One region of the Streptomyces sp. NPDC012825 genome, then DNA from elsewhere that is predicted to be linked to it. Evidence: riboswitches for the same ligand, from Rfam matches in the RefSeq annotation. Region 1 holds a riboswitch; each other region holds the start of a gene.

What was found. Region 1 has a riboswitch for cobalamin ahead of ACFY7E_RS04190 (ribonucleoside-diphosphate reductase subunit alpha). Riboswitches for the same ligand answer to the same signal wherever they lie in the genome.
Region 2: another riboswitch for cobalamin. It lies ahead of ACFY7E_RS15860 (cobalamin biosynthesis protein); the one in region 1 lies ahead of ACFY7E_RS04190 (ribonucleoside-diphosphate reductase subunit alpha).
Region 3: another riboswitch for cobalamin. It lies ahead of ACFY7E_RS13260 (CbtB-domain containing protein); the one in region 1 lies ahead of ACFY7E_RS04190 (ribonucleoside-diphosphate reductase subunit alpha).

What each region holds. Positions count from the first base shown of each region.
Region 1 covers NZ_JBIBBZ010000001.1:859,776-867,046, reverse strand. The annotation lists gene ACFY7E_RS04220 (sugar ABC transporter permease) at 1-87, opposite strand, end outside; gene ACFY7E_RS04215 (extracellular solute-binding protein) at 217-1,512, opposite strand; gene ACFY7E_RS04210 (GntR family transcriptional regulator) at 2,028-2,792, shown strand; gene ACFY7E_RS04205 (DUF3311 domain-containing protein) at 3,015-3,269, shown strand; gene mctP (monocarboxylate uptake permease MctP) at 3,266-4,891, shown strand; gene ACFY7E_RS04195 (GNAT family N-acetyltransferase) at 4,974-5,483, shown strand; cobalamin riboswitch at 5,533-5,673, shown strand; gene ACFY7E_RS04190 (ribonucleoside-diphosphate reductase subunit alpha) at 5,804-7,271, shown strand, end outside.
Region 2 covers NZ_JBIBBZ010000006.1:48,958-56,228, forward strand. The annotation lists gene ACFY7E_RS15835 (neutral zinc metallopeptidase) at 1-124, shown strand, start outside; gene ACFY7E_RS15840 (hypothetical protein) at 228-1,682, opposite strand; gene ACFY7E_RS15845 (alpha/beta hydrolase) at 1,898-3,025, opposite strand; gene ACFY7E_RS15850 (anion permease) at 3,418-4,686, shown strand; gene ACFY7E_RS15855 (hypothetical protein) at 4,699-4,920, shown strand; cobalamin riboswitch at 5,040-5,171, shown strand; gene ACFY7E_RS15860 (cobalamin biosynthesis protein) at 5,206-6,177, shown strand; gene ACFY7E_RS15865 (cobyric acid synthase) at 6,174-7,271, shown strand, end outside.
Region 3 covers NZ_JBIBBZ010000004.1:370,345-377,615, reverse strand. The annotation lists gene ACFY7E_RS13280 (iron-siderophore ABC transporter substrate-binding protein) at 1-635, shown strand, start outside; gene ACFY7E_RS13275 (FecCD family ABC transporter permease) at 649-1,683, shown strand; gene ACFY7E_RS13270 (FecCD family ABC transporter permease) at 1,680-2,771, shown strand; gene ACFY7E_RS13265 (histidine phosphatase family protein) at 2,830-3,399, opposite strand; cobalamin riboswitch at 3,524-3,686, shown strand; gene ACFY7E_RS13260 (CbtB-domain containing protein) at 3,726-3,953, shown strand; gene ACFY7E_RS13255 (CbtA family protein) at 3,968-4,786, shown strand; gene ACFY7E_RS13250 (hypothetical protein) at 4,843-5,136, opposite strand; gene ACFY7E_RS13245 (hypothetical protein) at 5,155-7,271, opposite strand, start outside.

The DNA.
Region 1 (7,271 bases):
CGGCGGGGGAGTCTGAGACGTCCCTGCCGCCCTTCCGGGCGCGTCCTGGGTGACGGCGGCCGCCGTCCCCGGGGAGTCCACGGTCATGGTCTTATTCCTCGCGGTCTTGGGGCTCCCGCGCCCACCGGGTCGCGGCCCTGGGGAGCGGGCCACTGGTCGCTGCGGAACCCCGGTGGTGCGGCCGGTGTCGCACGGCCGCACCACCGGGGTCGCGGATCACTGCTGGTTGATGCGCTCGTTGATGACCTTGTCGGCGGCCTCGGCGGCGGCCTTGGCGTCCTCGCCCTTCAGGACCTTGCTCATGTAGTCCTTGATCGGGTTGGGGGCGGTCTCGACGTTCGCCCAGCCCGGGGTCACCGGGGTGACCTTGCCGGAGACGGAGGAGGCGGCCATGGCCTCGGCGAAGGAGCTGGCGGCCGGCTTGAACTGCGCGGCGTCGGTGTTCGGAAGCAGCGCGCCCTCGGTGGCGGCGGCGTACTTCGTCATGTACTCCTTGCCGGCGGCGAGGGCCAGCCACTCCTTCGCGAGCTCCTTGTTCTGGGAGCGCTCGGCGATGGCGAGGTTGGAGCCGCCGAGGAAGACGGAGCCCGGCTTGTCGGCCGTCTTGCCCGGGATCGGGAAGTAGCCGAAGTCGGCCGTCTTGCCGGCCTTCTTGATGGCGTCGATCGCGCCGCCGGCCTCCCAGCCGAGACCGATCCAGGACGACACGCCGCCCTTGGGAACGACGTCGGTGGACTGCTGCGGGGTCGCCTCGTCCTTGTCCTTCGGAGCGGTGGAGTAGGACGCCAGCTCCTTGTAGAAGTTCATGGCGTTGACGGCCTCGGGGGAGGACAGGTTGCCCTTCCACTTGTCGCCGTCCTTGACCGCGAGGTCGCTGCCCTCGTCCCAGATGAGGCCGGCGAGGACGTACCAGGACTGGCCGGGCAGGTAGATCGCCTGCGACTTCGGGTCGGCGGCCTTGAGCTTCTTCAGGCCCGCGATCCACTCGGCGCGGGTCTTCGGCGGGGTGACGCCGGCCTTCTTGTAGGCGGCCTTGTCGTAGATGACGACACGGCTGGCGGCGTACCACGGGGCGGAGTAGAGCTTGCCGTCCAACTCGTTGGAGGCGACCATGCCCTTGTTCCAGCCGTCGTAGCCGAGCGTGGCCTTGTCGGCGGTCAGGTCGGCGAGGCCACCGGTGACCGCGTAACCGGCGGTCTGGGTGTTGCCGAGCTCCAGGACGTCCGGCGGGGTGTCCTCGGAGAGGGCGGTGGTGACCTTCTCCTGGATGCCGTTCCAGACCTGCTTCTCGACCTTGACCTTGACGCCCGGGTGCTTGGCCTCGAAGGCCTTGTTCAGCTCGGTCATCCAGGCGTCCGGGGCGGAACCGTCCATCACCCAGACGGTCAGGGTCTTGTCGCCCCCGGCCGTGCCCTTGCCGCCGTCGTCGGCCTTGTCGCTGTCGGAACCACATGCAGCGATGGAGACCATCATGCCCGCGACGCCGATCGCCGCGATGAGCTTGCGCTTCACGCCACCCTCCTCAGGGATGCCTGCAACCCCCCTGCCCACCGCGCGAAGACATACGTCGGGTAATGCTCGTGGGGCTGGGACCTGGTCTTTAATGGTTTAGACCAGTACTCGGAGCTTGGCCTAGACCTTTTTGGGTGTCAAGGGTGCGCAAGACGGGTATGGGCGTCCGTTATCGGACCGACACCTGGTCGAGGTCCGGCCACGACCGCCGGATTCACGCCAGTCGCCGCCCTCCCGAACACGCCGCGCGCGCCCCGGCGGACCGCAGGATCCCCTCCGTTCCGCCGGAAGAAGCCTCTCACCTCTCGACCGGAATGGCCTAGACCAACGGGGGATATCACGGTGTATAAGAAGCAGGGGGACGTCTCCTCCTCGCCGACGCCTCACCCACGCCCCACCGAAGCGGCACGGATCGGCAGGAGAAACCGTGGCGGCACCGAAGCGTGCCACCATGTGAGCCGCGACAGACGGAGGAGCCGGTGACGGCAACAGCACAGGAGTCGGGAAGGCAGGCCATGGCCACGGACGCGGGCAGCACGGAGACAGAGAGCGGGACGCCCACCCGTACCGCGCGCGTGCCCAAGTACTACCGGCTGAAGCGGCACTTGCTCGACATGACCGAGACCCTGCCGCCCGGCACGCCGGTCCCGCCGGAGCGGACGCTGGCCGCCGAGTTCGACACCTCCCGCACCACCGTGCGCCAGGCCCTCCAGGAGCTGGTCGTCGAGGGACGCCTGGAGCGCATCCAGGGCAAGGGCACCTTCGTCGCCAAGCCCAAGGTCTCCCAGGCGCTGCAACTCACCTCGTACACCGAGGACATGCGCGCCCAGGGCCTGGAGCCCACCTCGCAGCTCCTCGACATCGGCTACGTCACCGCCGACGACACCCTCGCCGGGCTGCTCGACATCTCGGCCGGCGGCCGGGTGCTCCGCATCGAGCGCCTGCGGCTCGCCAGCGGGGAGCCGATGGCGATCGAGACCACCCATCTGTCGGCGAAGCGCTTCCCGGCCCTGCGCCGCTCGCTCGTCAAGTACACCTCGCTCTACACCGCCCTCGCCGAGGTCTACGACGTGCACCTCGCCGAGGCCGAGGAGACCATCGAGACCTCCCTCGCCACCCCGCGCGAGGCCGGACTGCTCGGTACGGACGTGGGCCTGCCGATGCTGATGCTCTCCCGCCACTCGCTGGACGCGCAGGGCGAGCCGGTGGAGTGGGTGCGGTCCGTCTACCGCGGCGACCGGTACAAGTTCGTGGCCCGTCTCCGGCGCCCCCACGACTGAGCGACCGCGCGGAATCGCGCGCGACGGCCGTACCCCCCGGCGGGTGCGGCCGTTTCGCGTTTCCGGGAATGTCGTATTCCCGCCCGGCGGCGCCGCGGGCGACCGAGGAGGACCGCTTCCGACAAAACACATCCGTTATGCGGACGGGGGTTCCATGAGACGGACGCGTCCCCTAGATTTCCCCAGCATTACCGAGGTGATCAGTGAGGGGACGGAATCGCCATGTCAGAAGTGACACAAGGGAAACAACCGACCATCACCCCCGCGCGGGTGGTGATCGCGCTCTGTCTCGTCGCCCCGTTCGCGGCGATGCTCTGGGTGGGCTCCTACGCGAAGGTCGAGCCCCTCTTCGCCGGCATCCCCTTCTTCTACTGGTACCAGATGCTCTGGGTGCTGGTCTCCACCGCGCTCACCATGATCGCGTACAAGCTGTGGCAGCGGGACCAGCGGTCCCGCAAGGGGGGTGACGCGCGATGAAGGACGGCGTGAACGGCGTGGCGCTGGGCGTCTTCGTCTTCTTCTTCGTGGCCGTGACGGTCATGGGCTTCCTGGCCGCGCGCTGGCGCAAGGCCGAGAACGAGCAGAGTCTCGACGAGTGGGGCCTGGGCGGCCGGTCCTTCGGCACCTGGGTGACCTGGTTCCTGCTCGGCGGCGACCTCTACACCGCGTACACCTTCGTCGCCGTCCCGGCGGCCATCTACGCGGCGGGCGCGGCGGGCTTCTTCGCGGTGCCGTACACGATTCTGGTCTACCCGCTGATCTTCACCTTCCTGCCCCGCCTGTGGTCGGTCTCGCACAAGCACGGGTACGTGACCACCTCCGACTTCGTCCGGGGCCGCTTCGGCTCCAAGGCCCTGTCGCTGGCGGTGGCGGTCACTGGCATCCTCGCCACCATGCCGTACATCGCGCTCCAGCTGGTCGGCATCCAGGCCGTCCTGGACGTGATGGGCGTCGGCGGCGGCGAGACCACGCACTGGTTCGTCAAGGACCTGCCGCTGCTCATCGCCTTCGGCGTCCTCGCGGCCTACACGTACTCCTCGGGCCTGCGCGCCCCCGCGCTCATCGCCTTCGTCAAGGACACCCTGATCTACATCGTCATCGCGGTGGCGATCATCTACATCCCGATCAAGCTGGGCGGCTTCGACGAGATCTTCGCCAAGGCGGGCGAGGCGTACGCGCAGACCAACCCGGCGACCGGAAAGCCGCGCGGCGCGCTCGTGCCCGGCGAGGCCGGCCAGTGGACGTACGCGACGCTCGCGCTCGGCTCGGCGCTCGCGCTCTTCATGTACCCGCACTCCATCACGGCGACGCTGTCGTCCCGGAGCCGCGAGGTCATCCGCCGCAACACCACGATCCTGCCGCTGTACTCGCTGATGCTGGGCCTGCTCGCGCTGCTGGGCTTCATGGCGATCGCCGCCGGGATCCAGGTGAAGAACGGCCAGCTCGCCATCCCGCAGCTCTTCGAGACCATGTTCCCGGACTGGTTCGCGGGCGTCGCGTTCGCCGCGATCGGCATCGGCGCGCTCGTCCCGGCCGCGATCATGTCCATCGCCGCGGCCAACCTCTTCACGAGGAACATCTACAAGGACTTCATCAAGAAGGACGCGACCCCGGCGCAGGAGACCAAGGTCTCCAAGATCGTCTCGCTCCTGGTGAAGGTCGGCGCCCTCGCCTTCGTCCTCACCATGGACAAGACGGTCGCCATCAACTTCCAGCTCCTGGGCGGCATCTGGATCCTCCAGACCTTCCCGGCCCTGGTCGGCGGCCTGTTCACCCGCTGGTTCCACCGCTGGGCGCTGCTCGCCGGCTGGGCGGTCGGCATGGCCTACGGCACGCTCGCCGCCTACGGCGTCGCCAGCCCGACCCAGAAGCACTTCGGCGGCTCCTCCGCCGAGATCCCCGGCATCGGCGAGATCGGCTACATCGGTCTCACCGCCTTCGTCCTCAACGTCGTGGTCACCGTCGTCCTCACCTTCGTCCTCAAGGCCCTCAAGGCCCCCGAGGGCATCGACGAGACCTCCCCGTCGGACTACACGGCCGACGCCGGCGACCCCGGCGTACAGGTCGAGATGGAGAAGGTCACCGCGCCCACCCACTGACGCCACCCGCACGGAAAAGGGCCCGGGTCCTCCACCAGGAGGTCCCGGGCCCCGCCGCGTCCCCGGCGGGCACACTTCCCCCATGGACTTCACGATCAGGGCGGTACGGCCCGAGGAGTACGAGGTGCTCGGCGAACTGACCGGGCGCACCTATCTGGACGACGGACTGCTGGCACACGGGGCCGACGACTTCTATCTGGGGGTGCTGCGGGACACCGCGCGGCGGGCCCGCGAGAGCGAGGTCCTCGTCGCGGAGGACACCCGGGACGCGGCGGGCCGGATCATCGGCGGCGTGACGTTCGCCCGGGGCGGCACCCCGTGGGCCGACATCGCCGTGCCCGGCGAGGCCGAGTTCCGGATGCTCGTGGTCGCCCGGGAGGCCCGCGGCCGGGGCGTCGGGGAAGCGCTCGTACGGACCTGCGTCGACCGGGCCCGGGCCCTCCCGGGATGCGCCCGGATCGTGCTCTCCACGGCCGCCGGGATGGTCGCGGCGCACCGGCTCTACGAGCGGACGGGCTTCGTCCGCACTCCGCACCGGGACTGGGAGCCGATCCCCGATCACTCTCTGCGCACCTATTCCCTGGAGTTCTGAGCCCAACTCCCCTCCGGGGGGCGACACAACATGTGGGGGGTGCCATGAGCGGCACCCCCCACATGTATGCTCGTCCTCGCTGTCGACGCAGGGGAATCCGGCGCGAATCCGGAACTGTCCCGCAACGGTGTACTTCGTGCGGTTTCGTCCGAGGTGAGTCCGAACACCTGCCGACGGTGCGCCCGGTCCTTCCGTTCCGGGTGCCACAGACGTCCGGGCCTCGCGGAGTGGGCCGGTGGACGCGGTGCGTCGTGCGTGGACGCCCGCCCGTCCGCCCTTCCCCCGCCGAGGCCCCGAGCCGAGCGAGGGAGAGCCCCCACGTGACCATCGCGCCCGCCGATCCGGCTTCGGCCGAGGCTTCCGCGGTCGAGAGCGACGGCCCCGGGACCGTACTGCTGCGGACCCTGACCGACCTCACCGCCGATCTCCCCGACACCGACCCCGGCAAGGTCGCCGCCGCCGCGCTCCGCGGCCGTAGCGCCGCCGCGGACGAGGCGGAGCTGCGCGAGCTGGCCACCGAGGCGGCCGCCGGACTGATCGCCGAGGACCCGGCGTACTCCCGGCTCGCCGCCCGGCTCCTCACGATCACCATCGCGGACGAGGCCGCCTCCCAGGGCTCGGTGAACTTCTCCTCCTCGGTGGCCGTCGGCCACCGCGAGGGCCTGATCGCCGACCGCACCGCCGGGTTCGCCGCACTGCACGCCGACCGCCTCGACGCCACGATCGACCGGGCCGGCGACGACCGCTTCGGCTACTTCGGCCTGCGGACCCTCTACTCGCGCTACCTGCTGCGCCACCCGATCACCCGCAAGGTGATCGAGACCCCGCAGCACTTCATGCTGCGCGTCGCCTGCGGCCTGGCCGAGGACGAGAGCGTCCGCGCGCTCGACGAAGTGACCGCGCTGTACGGCCTGATGAGCCGGCTGGACTACCTGCCGTCCTCCCCCACGCTCTTCAACTCCGGCACCCGCCACCCGCAGATGTCCTCCTGCTACCTCCTGGACTCCCCGCAGGACGAGCTGGACTCCATCTACGACCGCTACCACCAGGTCGCGCGCCTCTCCAAGCACGCGGGCGGCATCGGCCTCTCGTACTCCCGCATCCGCGCCCGCGGTTCGCTGATCCGGGGCACCAACGGGCACTCCAACGGCATCGTGCCGTTCCTGAAGACCCTCGACGCCTCCGTCGCCGCCGTGAACCAGGGCGGCCGCCGCAAGGGCGCCGCCGCCGTCTACCTGGAGACCTGGCACGCGGACATCGAGGAGTTCCTGGAGCTCCGCGACAACACGGGCGAGGACCAGCGCCGCACGCACAACCTGAACCTGGCGCACTGGATCCCGGACGAGTTCATGCGCCGCGTGAACGCCGACGCCGACTGGTCGCTGTTCTCCCCCTCGGACGTGCCCGAGCTGGTGGACCTGTGGGGCGACGAGTTCGACGCCGCCTACCGCGGGGCCGAGGCGGCCGGCCTGGCCCGCAAGACGATGCCGGCCCGCGACCTGTACGGCCGGATGATGCGGACCCTGGCCCAGACCGGCAACGGCTGGATGACCTTCAAGGACGCCTCCAACCGGACGGCCAACCAGACCGCCGAGCCCGGCCACACCGTCCACTCCTCCAACCTCTGCACCGAGATCCTGGAGGTCACCGACGACGGCGAGACCGCGGTCTGCAACCTGGGCTCGGTCAACCTCGGCGCGTTCGTGGTCGGTTCGGACATCGACTGGGAGCGTCTGGACGCGACCGTCCGCACGGCCGTCACCTTCCTCGACCGGGTCGTGGACATCA
Region 2 (7,271 bases), on a different contig from region 1:
GGAGAAGTTCCAGGGCCGGGTGACGCCGGAGAGCTGGACCCACGGCTCGGCGGCGCAGCGGCAGCAGTGGTTCTACACGGGCTACGAGACCGGCGACATGGCCCGCTGCGACACCTTCCGCTGAGCGCGGAGGCGGTCGCACCGCTCGCGGAAGGGCCCCGGGACGTACGTCCCCGGCGCGGCGGAAAGGCCGGGCGCCGGGGACGTACCGCGTCCCGGGTCCCGCGTCACGCTCCCCCGGTGTGGACCTGGAAGGCGGCCCTGCGGACCGCCTTGGCCAGGGCCGGGTCCGGGTGGGCGGCGGCGAGGGCGACCAGGACCTGGACGGTACGGGGGTGGCCGACGGCCCGGACCTCGTCGAGCAGCGCGGGGACGGTGCCCTGCACGGCGGAGTCGAGGTGGCGGACGAGCAGCGCGCTCTCGCCGTGGTCGGCGACGGCCGCGGCGGTGTCCACCCAGAGCCAGGTGGCCTCCTCCCGGGTGAGCACCTCCTGGGCGTCGTCGGGGTCGGCGCCCTCGTACTCCGCGAGCCAGAGCAGCGCGTACGGGCGCAGCGGGGGCTCGGCGACGGCGGCCCGGACCTCGGCCTCGGCGGGGGCGCCGACGACCCGGAGCGCCTCGAAGGCGAGGCCGCGCAGCAGGGCGTCCTCGCCCCGGGCGACGGCGAGGAGCTCGGTCACCGCGCTGGAGAGGGTGCGGGCCGCGAGCCAGGCGCGGTACTCGTCGCGGGCCGGGCCCGGGGTGAGCCGGGCGCAGCCGCGGAGCATGTCCCCGGCGGACTGCTCGATGTTGCCCGCGGGGCTCTGCGCGGCGACGCAGATCTGCTCCAGCTTGACCCACACCGCCCAGTTGCCGAGCGGGGTGAGGGTGGCGTGGCGGTCGCCGGCGCCGGGGTCCAGGGTGAGCGCGCCGACGGCGGCCAGGCCCTCCAGGGCCCAGTCGAGGAGGGCGGGGAGCCCGGCGGTGTCCGCCGCGGCGGGGGCCTGCGGGGTCTCGGCGGCCGATTCGGGCGCGGGGACCTCTTCGGGCGCGGGGGCCTGTCCGGGAGCGGGGACCTCGCAGCGCTCCTCGCGGAGCTCCTCGACCCGCTGGCCGAGGAGGTCGAGGAGGGCCGGGACGAGGACCGGGCCCTGGGAGAGCTGGAGCAGCGAGAGCACCTGCGGGAGGGCCTCGACGACCTCGGCGACGGCGCTCGGGGCGACCCCCTTGGGGGTCGGGTGCACCAGGGACCAGGCGTCGAAGAGGGCGACCCAGCCGCGCAGCACGGCGGAGTCGTCGCGGTCCCAGGCGTGCAGCCGCCAGCCGGGGCGGACGGTCTCGCCGTGGAGTTCGACGAGTCCGGCGAGCCGGGCGCGGTCCCAGCCGGCCCGGACCTGGCCGGGCGTCAGGTCGAGCGCGGCGGCGGCCCGTTCCTGCGGGGGGACGGCGTCGGGGCCGGTGCGGGGGGCCGTCCGGGTCCCGCCCTCGACGGCGGCCCAGCGGGCGATCCGTACGGCGTCGGCGAGGACGTGCCGGGCCTGGCGGGCGAGTTCCGCGCGGGGCGGAGTGCCCTCGGGCGGCCGCGGCGCCGGCCGGGTGCGCCGGGTCGTCACGGCCCGTCGGGCGGTGGCCAGCGACCGTGGGCGGACGAGTCGGAGTCTGGAGTTGCGCGCCAATGGTTCATCGGGCTTTCGAGACGTCACGGGGGCAGTCTTCCCGCTGACGGCCCGAAAGCCCAATCGGAACCGGCCGCGCCGTCGGAACGGGCCCCGCGGAGACCCTGCGGAAGCCTGGCGAAGACCCGGCGGAGGTCCCGCGAGGACTTCGGGAAGACCCCGCGAAGGCCTCGGGGCGGACTCCCCCGGTCGGCGCGGAGGGTGCCTCGGGGCAGAGGGGGGCCTCGGAGCGGGGAGAGGTCTCAGAGCAGAGGAGTGAGGAAGCGGCGCAGGGACTCCTCGTAGCGGACCGGGTCGGGGTTCCACATCGCCGCGTGCGGGGCGTCCCGGACGGTTCTGAGGCTGATCAGGTCGGGGTGGCGGGCGGCGAGTTCGACGGAGGGCTCCCAGGGGGCGATCGCGTCCTCGGGGCCGTGGAAGAGGAGGGCCGGGGCCCGCAGGGCGCCGGGGCCCGAGGCGAACTGGAGGAGGTCGCCGTGCGGGCCCGTCCTGCCCCGGGCGGCGCGGACGGCGAGCGGGACCAGGAACCCGGGCACGTGCCGGGCCGAGGCGAGGTTGCGGAGGGTGACCTCCCAGTCCAGGACCGGGGAGTCGAGGACGAGGCCGGCGATCCGGTCACGGACCCCCGAGTCGGCGGCGGCGCGCAGGGCCATCGACGCCCCGGGGCCCCAGCCGTGCAGGACGACCTTCTGGGCGCCGCGCCGGACGGCGTAGCGGAGGGCGGCGTCGACGTCGCGCCACTCGGAGTCGCCGAGGTGGGTGAGGCCGTCCGGGGAGGGCGGGGCGCCCTCGTCGCCCCGGTAGGCGGGGACGAGGACGGGGATCCGGTGCCGGTGGTAGAAGGGGACGACGTTCAGCGGGTGCTCGCGGGTGGCGCCGAGGCCGTGCAGGGCGATCACCCAGGTGGTGCGCGGGGCGGGCACGAGCCAGGCCGGCAGGGGGCCGAGTTCGCCGGGGATCTCCACGTCCTCGTGGTCGAGCCCGAGGGCGGTCGCGGGCGTGCCCCGGTGGAGTCCGGGGGTGAGCCGGACGCGGGCGCCGGGCCCGGGGGTGCCGAGCTCGATCCGCTCCAGGCGCCGGACGACGGTGTCGGCGGTGTGCGGGGTCCGGAGGAGGACGGGGCCGAGGACGGCGTGCAGGCCGGGGCCCTCCATGCCGTACGTGCCGGGGCGCAGCGAGGCCAGGCTGCGGGTGAGGGTGATCCGGTCGGGGCCCGTGGCGTGCACGGTCAGCCGGGGATCGCCGGGCAGGGGACGGACCGACGACGCCCTGAGGGCGAGGTCGCTGGCGTACCGGCCGGCCGCGACCGCGGCCGCGCCGACACCGAGCAGGGTGGTGACGGCCGCTGCCGTCGCTGTAGCCGGGCGCACACCCCCAGTGTCCGCAGGACGGGGCCCGGGTGCCACCGGAGGGCCGTACCGGGAGGAAAGGGGCGCCCTCCGGATCCGGAAGGCGCCACTCGGGGGAGTGACGCGGGTCTCCTCGGCGGGGTCCCCCGGTCGGGTGGTCCGGTCCGGGGAGCGGAACGGGGCGGCGGGGGAGGAACCGGGACAGGCCGCCGGGGCCTTGCGAGGGCTCGGATTACCCGGGGTCGCGGGGCGCCCGCATCCTGGACGCCCCTCCCCCGGGCCCCCTCCGGAGCGCTGAGCGGAATCTCCTGACACCGGTTAGGGACACCACGCCGCCCGCCCCAGTTCATCTTCCGTTCATCCAGGTTGCTTACGTTCGACCAGCCACTGACGTCGAACGATTGCCTGGGTAAATGGAACACATCACGCTGCTGCTCGCCATTGTGGTCGTGACAGCTCTCGTGTTCGATTTCACGAACGGTTTCCACGACACCGCCAACGCGATGGCCACGACCATCTCGACCGGTGCGCTCAAGCCCAAGACGGCGGTGGCCATGTCCGCCGTGCTCAACCTCGTCGGCGCGTTCCTGTCCGTGGAGGTCGCCAAGACGATCTCCGGCGGGATCATCAACGAAGAGGGCATCCGGACAGAGGTGATCTTCGCCGCGCTCGTCGGCGCCATCCTCTGGAACCTGCTGACCTGGCTGCTCGGACTCCCCTCCAGCTCCTCCCACGCGCTCTTCGGCGGCCTCATCGGCGCCGCGGTCATGTCGGCCGGCTGGTCGGCCGTGAACGGCTCCACCATCATCACCAAGGTCCTCATCCCGGCCGTCGCCGCGCCGGTCGTCGCCGGGCTCGCCGCGATGGCCGCCACCCGGCTGACGTACCGGATCAAGGCCGACCCCGAGGCGAAGGCCACGGCCAAGGGCTACCGGGCCGGCCAGATCGCCTCCGCCGGTCTCGTCTCCCTCGCCCACGGCACCAACGACGCCCAGAAGACGATGGGCATCATCACCCTCGCCCTGGTCACCCAGGGTGTCGTCGCCCCCGGCTCGAACCCGCCCCTGTGGGTCGTCGTCTCCGCCGGTGTCGCCATCGCGCTCGGCACCTACCTCGGCGGCTGGCGCATCATCCGCACCATGGGCAAGGGCCTCACCGACCTCCAGCCGCAGCAGGGCTTCGCCGCCCAGACCAGTGCCGCGACGGTCATCCTGGCCTCCTCGCACCTCGGCTTCTCCCTCTCCACCACCCAGTCCTGCTCGGGTGCCGTGATGGGCGCCGGCCTCGGCCGCAAGGGCGGTGTCGTCCGCTGGTCGACCGCGACCCGGATGTTCGTCGCCTGGGGCCTGACCCTGCCCGCCGCGGGCCTGGTCGGCGCCGGCGCCGAGTTCCTCACCAAGCAGGGCGCCTGGGGCATCGCCGTCGTCGCGGTCCTGCTGGTGGCCGGTTCGGGCGTCATCTGGGCGCTCTCCCGCCGCAAGCCGGTCGACCACCACAACGTCACGGCCGACGACGTGGAGGCCGAGGAGCCCGCGGGCGTGGTGACCACCGCCATCGCGGCCGTCACCCCGCCGCCGGCCGGCTCGGTCGCCGCCGTCACCGACGAGGACCTCAAGGCGACCATCCTCGCTCCGGCCCCCACCGACCCGACCGCTCCCCCGGCCCCGGCCGCGAAGGTCTAAGGAAAGAACCGCATGAAGATCGACTGGGCAGCCCTCGGCTCCGTCTTCGGAGTCAGCCTCGTGGCGACCGTCGCCCTGGTGGGCCTCTTCTCCCTCGGCATCGTCGGCCTCACCAAGCAGGAGGAGGCCGCCGCGCGCGGCGGTTCCGCCGCCCTGGCCCGCACCGGCGCCTACGCCTGCTTCGGACTGTGCCTGGCGGCCGTGGCGTACGGCATCTACCTGATCGTCGTCTGACGGTCCCCGCTCCACCGGCCGGGCGGTCCCACCTTCGGGTGCGGACCGCCCGGCTCCTTTTCTGTGGTGCTCCGCACAGTGCGCCGCCGCAGGTCAAGGGTGGGTTGACGCCCGTTCTCGGGGCGTGGTGGACTGCCGAGGCCATTACGGCGGCAGCAGAGGAAGTCCGGTGCGAATCCGGCACGGTCCCGCCACTGTGACCGGACCCCAGGGTCCGGGAGTCAGGAACTCTCGCCGCCGGTCACGTCGATCCAGGGCGCGGACCCTGAGTGAGGACATAGCGCCATGCCCGGCCGCAGCAGAGCCACCGGTGTCTTCGCGTACGGAGCGGCCGCGGGCCTCGCCGTCGACCTGCTCCTCGGCGACCCCCGCCGGGGCCACCCCGTCGCCGCGTTCGGCCGGACCGCCGCCGCCGTCGAGCGGCGTCTCCACCACGACCACCGCGGCTGGGGGGCCCTGCACACCGCCGTCTGCGCCGGTTCCACCGTCGCCCTCGGCGCCCTCGCCGCCCGGTCCGTCCGGGACCGTCCGGCCGCCGCCGTCGCGCTGACCGCCGCCTCCGTGTGGGCCGTCGTCGGCGGTACGACCCTGGGCCGGGAGGCCCGCGCGATCGGCGGGGCGCTCGCCGCCGGGGACCTGGAGACGGCTCGGGAGCGCCTTCCGCACCTGTGCGGGCGCGACCCGCAGTCCCTGGACGGCCCCGCGATGGCCCGCGCGGTCGTCGAGTCGGTCGCCGAGAACACCTCGGACGCCGTGGTCGGCGCCCTGTTCTGGGGCGCGGTCGCGGGCGTGCCGGGGCTCGTCGGCTTCCGGGCCGTCAACACCCTGGACGCGATGGTCGGCCACAAGTCGCCCCGGTACCGCCGCTTCGGCTGGGCCTCGGCCCGCCTCGACGACCTGGCCGGCTGGCCGGGCGCGCGTCTGACGGCCGTGCTCGCGACCGTCGCCGGCGGGAACCCGCGCGGGGCCGTACGGGCCTGGCGGGCGGACGCGTCGAAGCACCCGAGCCCCAACGCGGGCCCGGTCGAGGCCTCCTTCGCGGGCGCGCTGGGCGTACGGCTCGGCGGCACCCTCTCGTACGCCGGGCGCGTCGAGCACCGGCCGGTGCTGAACGGGGAGGGGCGGGCCGTCGGGGTGGCCGACGTCGAGCGGGCGGTGGCGCTCTCGCGCCGGGTGACCGCCCTGACCCTGGCCGCCTGTGTGGGCGGCCGTCTGATCGCCGACGCCGTGCGGCGCGGGAAGCGGAGGAACGCATGAGGGGCGGAAGGGGCGGGGGTCTGCTCGTCGCCGGGACCACGTCCGACGCGGGCAAGAGCGTCGTGACGGCCGGGATCTGCCGCTGGCTGGTCCGCAAGGGCCTGAAGGTGGCGCCGTTCAAGGGGCAGAACATGTCCCTCAACTCCTTCGTCACGCGCGAGGGCGCCGAGATCGGGCGGGCCCAGGCCATGCAGGCGCAGGCCGCCCGGGTCGAGCCGACCGCGCTGATGAACCCGGTGCTGCTCAAGCCCGGGAGCGACCGCTCCAGCCAGGTCGTCCTGATGGGGAAGCCGGTCGGTGAGCTGAGTGCCCGTGGGTTCTTCGGGGGGTCCGGGGGGTCGTCCCCCGGAAAGGCCCTGCACGGAGGGAGACAGAAGGAGCTGTTCGAGCCGGTCATGGCGTGCCTGGAGGAGCTGCGGAGCACGTACGACGCGGTGATCTGCGAGGGCGCCGGCAGCCCGGCCGAGATCAACCTGCGGCGCACCGACATCGTGAACATGGGCGTGGCGCGGGCCGCGCGGCTGCCCGTGGTGGTGGTCGGGGACATCGACCGGGGCGGGGTCTTCGCCCAGTTCTTCGGCACGACGGCGCTGCTGTCCCCCGAGGACCAGTCGCTCGTCGCCGGGTACCTGGTGAACAAGTTCCGGGGCGACGTGAGCCTCCTCGAACCCGGGCTCGACATGCTGCACGGCCTGACCGGGCGCCGGACCTTCGGCGTCCTGCCGTACGCGCACGGGCTCGGCATCGACGAGGAGGACGGGCTGCGCGTCTCCCTGCGGGGCGCGGTCCGCGAGTCGGTGGTGGCGCCGCCGGTCGGCGCGGACGTGCTGCGGGTCGCCGTGTGCGCCGTACCGCTGATGTCGAACTTCACGGACGTGGACGCGCTGGCGGCCGAGCCGGGCGTGGTCGTCCGGTTCGTGGACCGGCCCGAGGAGCTGGTCGACGCGGATCTCGTGGTCGTACCGGGCACGCGCGGCACGGTGAAGGCGCTCGCCTGGCTGCGGGAGCGCGGCCTCGCGGACGCCCTGGCGCGGCGCGCGGCCGAGGGCCGCCCGGTCCTCGGCGTCTGCGGCGGCTTCCAAGTCCTGGGCGAG
Region 3 (7,271 bases), on a different contig from region 1:
TCATCCTGGCCCCCTGGTCCGGCATCACGCAGAAGCAGTACGACATCCTCAAGGACATCGCGCCGACCGTCGCCTACCCCGACAAGGCGTGGAGCACCGACTGGGACCAGCAGATCGAGATCGTCTCCAAGGCGCTCGGCCGGCCGGAGAAGGCCAAGGAGCTGGAGGCGAAGATCGACAAGCAGCTCGCCGACGCGGCCGCCTCCCGCCCCAAGTACAAGAACGTCACGTTCTCGTACATCTACAACACCGGCCCCGGCACCCTCGGCGTCTTCAAGCCCGAGGAGCAGCGCGTCGCGATGGTCTCCAAGCTGGGCCTCGAGGTCGACCCGGTGGTGAACACCTTCAAGGAGACCGAGGGCACCGACTCCGCCCTGATCGGCCTGGAGAACGCCAACAAGCTCGCGAAGAGCGACATCGCCTTCACCTTCTACATGGACGAGAAGTCCCGCAAGACGGTCGAGGCCCAGCCGCTGTACGCGGCCATCCCCGCCGTGAAGAAGGGCGCGCTCGTCTACAGCCACGACACCCCCTTCGTCACCGCCTCCTCGATGATCAACCCGCTGACGGTGCCGTACAGCATCGAGCGCTACCTGCCGATGATCGACAAGGCCGTCGCCAAGGCCGGGAAGTGACAACGGATTCCGCGTGACCACACTCTCCCGGACCGTCCAGGGCCCCGCCGTCGCACGGCGGGGCCCTGCCCGGTACCTAGCAGCCGCCGTCCTGTGCCTGGTCCTGCTCGCCCTGGCCCTGCTCGCCAGCGTGATGTTCGGCAGCAAGCCGACGTCCCCCGCGGACGTCCTGCGGGTCGTCACCGGCGACGGCGACGACTACCTCCGCACCGTCGTCGAGAGCCGCTACCCGCGCACCGCCCTCGGGGTGCTCGCGGGCCTCTGCCTCGGGATCGCCGGCACCCTGATGCAGGGCATCACCCGCAACCCGCTCGCCGAGCCGGGTCTCCTCGGCATCAACGCGGGCGCGTCCGCGAGCATCGTCGCCGCCACCGCGTTCCTCGGCGCGTCCGGGCAGCGGGAGACGATCTGGTGGGCCCTCCTCGGCGCCCTGGTGACCGGCGTCCTCGTCCATCTCGTCGGCACGGCCGGCGGGGTCGGCAGCCCGGTGCGGCTCGTGCTGGCCGGCGCGGTGCTCTCCGCGGTCCTCGCCGCGTTCATCCAGGCCGTCGCGCTGTCCCGGCCGAAGGTCTTCGACACGTACCGCTACTGGGTGGTGGGTTCGCTCGGCGGGCGCGGTTTCGACGCCCTCTGGGCCGTGCTGCCGTTCGCCGCGGCCGGGCTCCTCCTCGCCGTCGTCCTCGCACCCGGCCTCAACGCCATGGCGATGGGCGACGACAAGGCCGCCTCGCTCGGCATCAGCCCCGCCCGCGTCAAGGGCGCCGGGCTGCTCGCCGCGACGCTGCTCAGCGCGGCGGCCACGGCGGCGGTGGGACCCATCGCCTTCGTCGGGCTCGCCGTCCCGCACCTGGTCCGGGTCCTGGTGGGCGCGGACTTCCGGATGCAGATCCTGTTCACCGCGCTCGCGGGCCCCACGCTGCTGCTCCTCGCGGACGTCGTCGGCCGGGTCCTGCTGCGTCCCGAGGAGCTGATGGTCGGCGTCGTCACCGCGTTCGTGGGCGCGCCGGCGCTGCTCTTCGCCGTCCGTCGTATGAGGGGAGCGGCATGAGGACCGCAGAACAGGCCGAGGCCGGGACCGGGAGCCCGGCCGTGGCGCCGTCGCGCCCCGCGGGCCGCGTCCTCGTGCGGGTCGGACCCCTGGTCGCGATCCCCGTGCGCCGCTCCTCCCTGGTCGCCGCCGCGCTGTCGGTGCTGCTGCTCCTGGGGGCGGCCGTGGCGACCCTCTCGACGGGCAGGCTGGGCATCGACCTCGCCGACCTGCCGTCGGCGCTCATGGGCGAGGCGACGGGCAAGAACGCCTTCGTCCTGAACCGGCTGCGCGGTCCCCGGCTCGTGGTGGCCGTCGCCACCGGCGCGGCCCTCGGCCTGTCCGGGGCCCTCTTCCAGTCGGTCACCCGCAATCCGCTGGGCAGCCCCGACGTGATCGGGCTCGGCGCCGGTTCGGGAGCGGGAGCCGCGGCCGCCGCGCTCTTCTTCCCCGACACCGTCCCGGTGTCCGTCGGCGCCCTGGTCGGCGCGGTCGCCGCCATGGGGCTCGTGTACGTCTCCACCGGGACCGGGTTCCGCAATCCGGGGCGCCTGGTCGTGGCGGGCATCGGCGTGGCCGCGATGTCGACGGCCCTGACCCAGTACGTGGTCTACGCCGTCGAGCGCGACAAGGCGAGCGCCCTGACCGCGTACATCAACGGCAGCCTCTCCGCCCGTTCCTGGGACGACGCGACGGTCATCTGGGTGGTGCTGCTCGTCTGCCTGCCGCTCGCGGCGCTCCTCGCGCGGCCTCTGAGCATCGGCGAGATGGGCGACGACCTCTCCACCGGTCTGGGCGTCCGCCCGGACCGGACCGCGACGGCGGCGGTCGCCCTGTCGATCGTCCTGTCCGCGGGCGCGGTCAGCGTGGCCGGCCCGATCGCCTTCATCTCCCTGACGGCGCCGCAGATCGCCAAGCGGGTCACCCGCAGCGGCGGCCCGCAGCTGGTCATGTCGACCCTGCTCGGCGCGCTGCTCCTGGTCCTCGCGGACCTCGCGGCCCAGCAGCTGCCGCTCTTCGACGACCTGCCGGTCGGTCTCTACACGATGGCCGTCGGAGGGGCGTACCTGGGCTATCTGCTGCTGAGGGAGTGGAAGCGGCCCGTCTAGCGGCGCGCGTACGGCGGGAGGGAGGGGGCCACCGGGTGGCCCCCTCCCTCCTTCCGTGTCAGCCGGTGAGCGGCTCGCCGGCGCGCAGGTTCCAGCGTCCGCCGCGTCCGCTGAGGTGAACGGCCGTCAGGGGGCGGACGTCCAGGCGCCAGGCGGTCGCGTCCGGCACGCCGAGGGCGTGGACCGTCGCGGCGCGGACGACGTCGGGCTCGACGACCGCCGTGACGCGTCCCGATCCCTCCAGGAGCGCGTCGAGCCAGGCCCCGACCCGGACGCGCAGGTCGCGGAGGGACTCCCCGCCGTGCGGCGCGGCCTCCGGGTCGGACAGCCAGACGGCGAGCGCGGCCTCCTCGGTGGCGGCGACCTCCCCGAGGGTCCTCCCCCGCCACCGGCCCATGGCGCAGCCGGCCAGCCCGGTCACCGGTTCGGCCCGCAGGCCGAGGGCCCGCGCGGTGCCGAGGCAGCGCGCGGACGGCGAGGCGTACGCGCGCACGGCGGGGTCCGGGGCGGTCGCGAGGGCCTCGGCACGGGCGAGTCCCGCCGGGTCGAGGGGGCCGTCGTCGTCGAACCGGACCTCGCGCAGCGCGTCGTTCACGGCGGGCGGGACGAGCGTCAGCCGGACTGTCATCGGGATCCTTCGCGGTCGGCGCCGGTACGGGGCGGCGGGTGGTCCCCCGTACCGTACGGGGCCGCCGGCGGACGGGAGTTCCGCCCGGAGGCGCACGGAAAGTGATCCGGGCCTCACGCTCTTAACAATGTTCACGTCACGCGGTACCGTCAGGCGACATTTGAACAGCGTGACGACGGCGATACGGAAGTCCGGTGGGAAACCGGCACGGTCGCGCCACTGTATGCCGAGGCTTCCCCTGGCGGGGGAGGCCGCGGTGAGTCAGACCCGTGGACCGTCGTCCTGCACCACCGTCTGGGACGCGAGTTCCCACAGGAGGTTTCATCATGGCCGAGGCCGTCGTCTCCGCTGCCGTTTCCACCCCTTCCGTCGCCGTACCGGCTCCGCTGCCCGTGCGGGCCGTGCTGCCCTGGGCCTTCTTCGTCGGCCTTCTCGCGCTGATCGCGCTGTACTTCGTGGGCGCGGAGCAGGGCGCCACGTCCCTCTTCGCGGGCTCCGACGTGCACGAGTGGGTGCACGACGGGCGCCACCTGCTCGGCTTCCCGTGCCACTGAGGGGCGACGCGCACATGCACGCCTCGACTGTGAGAACCCTGCTGATCCGCGGCATGCTCGCGGGTCTGATGGCCGGTCTGTTCGCCTTCGCCGTGGCCTACGTGGGCGGTGAGCCCTCCGTGAACGGCTCCATCGCCGTGGAGGAGGCCCAGGCCGCCCAGGAGGCGGCCCACGCCGGACACGGCGGCCACGGCGGCGCGGGAGCGGCCGCGGAGGAAGAGGAGGAGGTGGTGGTCAGCCGTCCCGTGCAGTCCACCCTCGGCCTGGCCACCGGCGTCCTGGTCTACGGGGTGGCGCTGGGCGGCATCGCCGCGCTCGCCTTCTCGTTCGCGCTCGGCCGCGTCGGCCGGTTCGGTCCGCGGGCCACCGCGGCGCTGACCGCCGCCGCCGCCTTCACCACCGTCTACCTGGTGCCGTTCCTGAAGTATCCGGCGACCCCGCCGGCCGTCGGCAACCCCGACACCATCGGGAAGCGCACCACCCTGTTCTTCCTGATGATCCTGCTCAGCGTGCTGCTCGGCGTCGTCGCGGTGATCGCCGGGCGCCGTCTGGCGCCGCGCCTGGGCAACTGGAACGCGAGCCTGGCGGCCGGCTTCGGCTTCGTCGTCGTGACGGGCATCGCCTTCGCGGTCCTGCCGGCGAACGACGACGCGGTCAAGGCGGGCTTCCCCGCCAAGCTGCTGTGGGAGTTCCGGCTGGCCTCGCTCGGCGTCCAGGCCGTGCTGTGGGTGGTGTTCGCCGTCGTCTTCGGACACCTCGCCCAGAAGGCCCTGGCCGCCCGGACGGCCGGCGCGGAGACCCCGGCCCGGGTCGGGGCCCCGGCCGCGGGCTGACCACCGGCGCGTACGACACCGCCCCGCGTGCCAGGAGCACGCGGGGCGGTGTCGTGTCACGCGCCGTCGTCGCCCCGCTCCGGGGGCGGGCACTCCGGTGGCGGGTCGCCCAGTTCCGGGTGGTCCGTGGCGTACCGGTCGCCGTGGATCACCTGCATCGCCCAGTGCCAGGGGTGCTCGTGGAAGACGAGCCGGCGGTACGGCTCGCTCTCCGGCTCGTACGGGTAGAACTCCAGGGCGTCCCGCTCGGCCTGCTCCGGCGTCCTGCCGCCGTAGCGGCGCATGACCCAGGCGTAGCAATGCCGCTCGCCGTGCAGTTGGTCGAGGTATTCCGCTTCGTCCGGTGTCACGTCGCCACCCTAGGCGGATCACGCCCGTGCGGGCCGGTCCCGGTTCCCGCACAGCCAGTGCTCGCCCGTCGTGGTCCACCCGGTCAGCCGCCGGGCGCGTCCGGCGTCCGCCGTGCCGTCGGCGGCGAAGGAGCCCCCGTCGGCGACCCTGCGGAGACCGGCCAGGGCCGGTGCCAGACGGGCGGCCACCGGGGCGGGGTGACGGGCGGTCTCCTCCGGCAGCCCGGCCAGCACCCCGGCCGCCGTCGCCCCGTCGCACAGCGACAGGTGGAACAGCATCTGCCGCCAGGCGTACGCCGCGTCCTTCACCGTGCCGAGCGGGCGCCGCTCGTGCCGGGCCCGGTCCGTCAGACGGCACACCGCGGCGAAGCAGCGGCGGGCGAGTTCCGCCCGGCCGGAGGCGGGCGTGACGCCGACGCGGTGGACCAGGACGGCGAGGTTGTGGGTGGTGAGGATCTGGGCCCGCTCGATCACCGCGCCGTTCTCCGCCACGCTCCCGAAGCCGCCGGAGGGGCGCCGGCCGGCCCGCTCGTGGCAGAGGGCGGCGAAGTCCGGCGCGTGCCGGGCGCCGCTGCCCCGGAGCGCCGGCCGCCGGGGACCCTGTTCGGTCAGGACGTGGACGGCCGCGTAGTCGATGCCGTAGTACCTCTCGTACAGCGAGCCTTCGAGCAGTTCCCCCGCCACGGCGGCCGCGGCCGCGAACTTGGGGCTGAAGGTGCTCGTGAAGATGTCGGCGGCCAGCTCCTCGACCAAGGGCGCGTCCAGACCGGTCCGGCGCGCGAGCACGGCGAGTTCGCGGACGGGCGGGTTGGGCAGCAGGGTGCCGGGGAAGCCGTTCACGGCGACCTCGGCGAGGTGCCGCAGCGTCGCGTGGGCGGAGTCGCGGACGCGCGCGTCGGAGCGGTGCTGCGCGGACACCGCGCGGACCCAGGGCAGTTCCTCGGGCCGGACCTGCCGCTCCAGGTCGAACAGCAGCAGCGAGCGGCGATTGCCGAACGCCCGGTGGTTCGCGGCCATGAGCGCGCGCAGCGGCGCGTCCGGGTGGGCCCGGGCCGTCTCGGCGGCGACGAGCTGGGGCACCAGCTCGGCCAGCACCTCGGCGGAGGGGATCACGCCGGACTCCACCAGGACGGGCAGGGGCGCGCTGCGCGCCCTCTCGACCACACGGCGGACCGCGGGCGGCACGGCCGTGCCCGCGGGCAGGCCGGAGCGCCGCTCCTCCGCCCCGGTGACCGGGACGAGGAGCGCGGCCGGGTCGGTGGCGCCGGCGTCCTGCGGAAGCACGGACATCCGGTCGGCGACGAGGTGGGCGAGGTCGTGGTGGGCGGGCAGCGCGGCCTGGGACGCCCGGGCGTCGCGCACCGCCGTGTGCCGCTCCGAGCCGGGCAGGCCCCGCTTGCGGACCATCGAGGCGGCGGCGTGCCGCAGGAGCCCGAGGCGCCGCGGGTCGGGCGGACGGCCGGCGACGGTCTCCTCCAGGGCCCCGCGCAGGATCCCGAGGTTGCCCCTGGGGTCGCGGTGGCCGCGGCAGCGGGTGTGCTCGCGGGCCAGGAGCCGGTAACGGTCGAGGAGGGCGGCGCCGCGCGCGTGCCACCCGTCGCCGGGTGCGCGGCCGAGGACCCGGTGGTCGGGTCCCGCCGTCTCCAGCCAGTGCCGGAGCAGGTCGTCGGCGAAGGGCCGCCAGACGCGGAGCGCCTCGCGCTGGGTCTCGACGGCGTCGTTCGGGCCCCGGCGGGCCAGGGCGGCCCCGGCCTGCGCGACGGTCCGGCGGTGTACGGCGTCGGTGGCGGGCGCCGGGATCGCGGACGGGCGCGGGGCGAACCGCAGCGTGGCCGCGAACGGGCTTATCTCCCGGACGAGTTCGAGGGCCGCGTCGGTCTCCCCCGCACGCACCAGCCAGGCCACCGTGAGCAGCGCGGCCTCCTCGGGGACGGTCACCTCGTAGCGGGTGCCGTCGAGCAGTGCCCACAGTTCGGCGAGGCCCTCCTCGGTGAGGTGGTGGGCGAAGAGGGCCTCCCGGTCCTCCGGCACCCCGGCCTTCCGCGCCGCCTCGGCCTCGTACGGCAGGAGGGGCCCGCCGGCCCGGGCGGCGCCCGTGGCGAAGCCGCCGCGCAGCACCTCCGGGGTGACCCAGG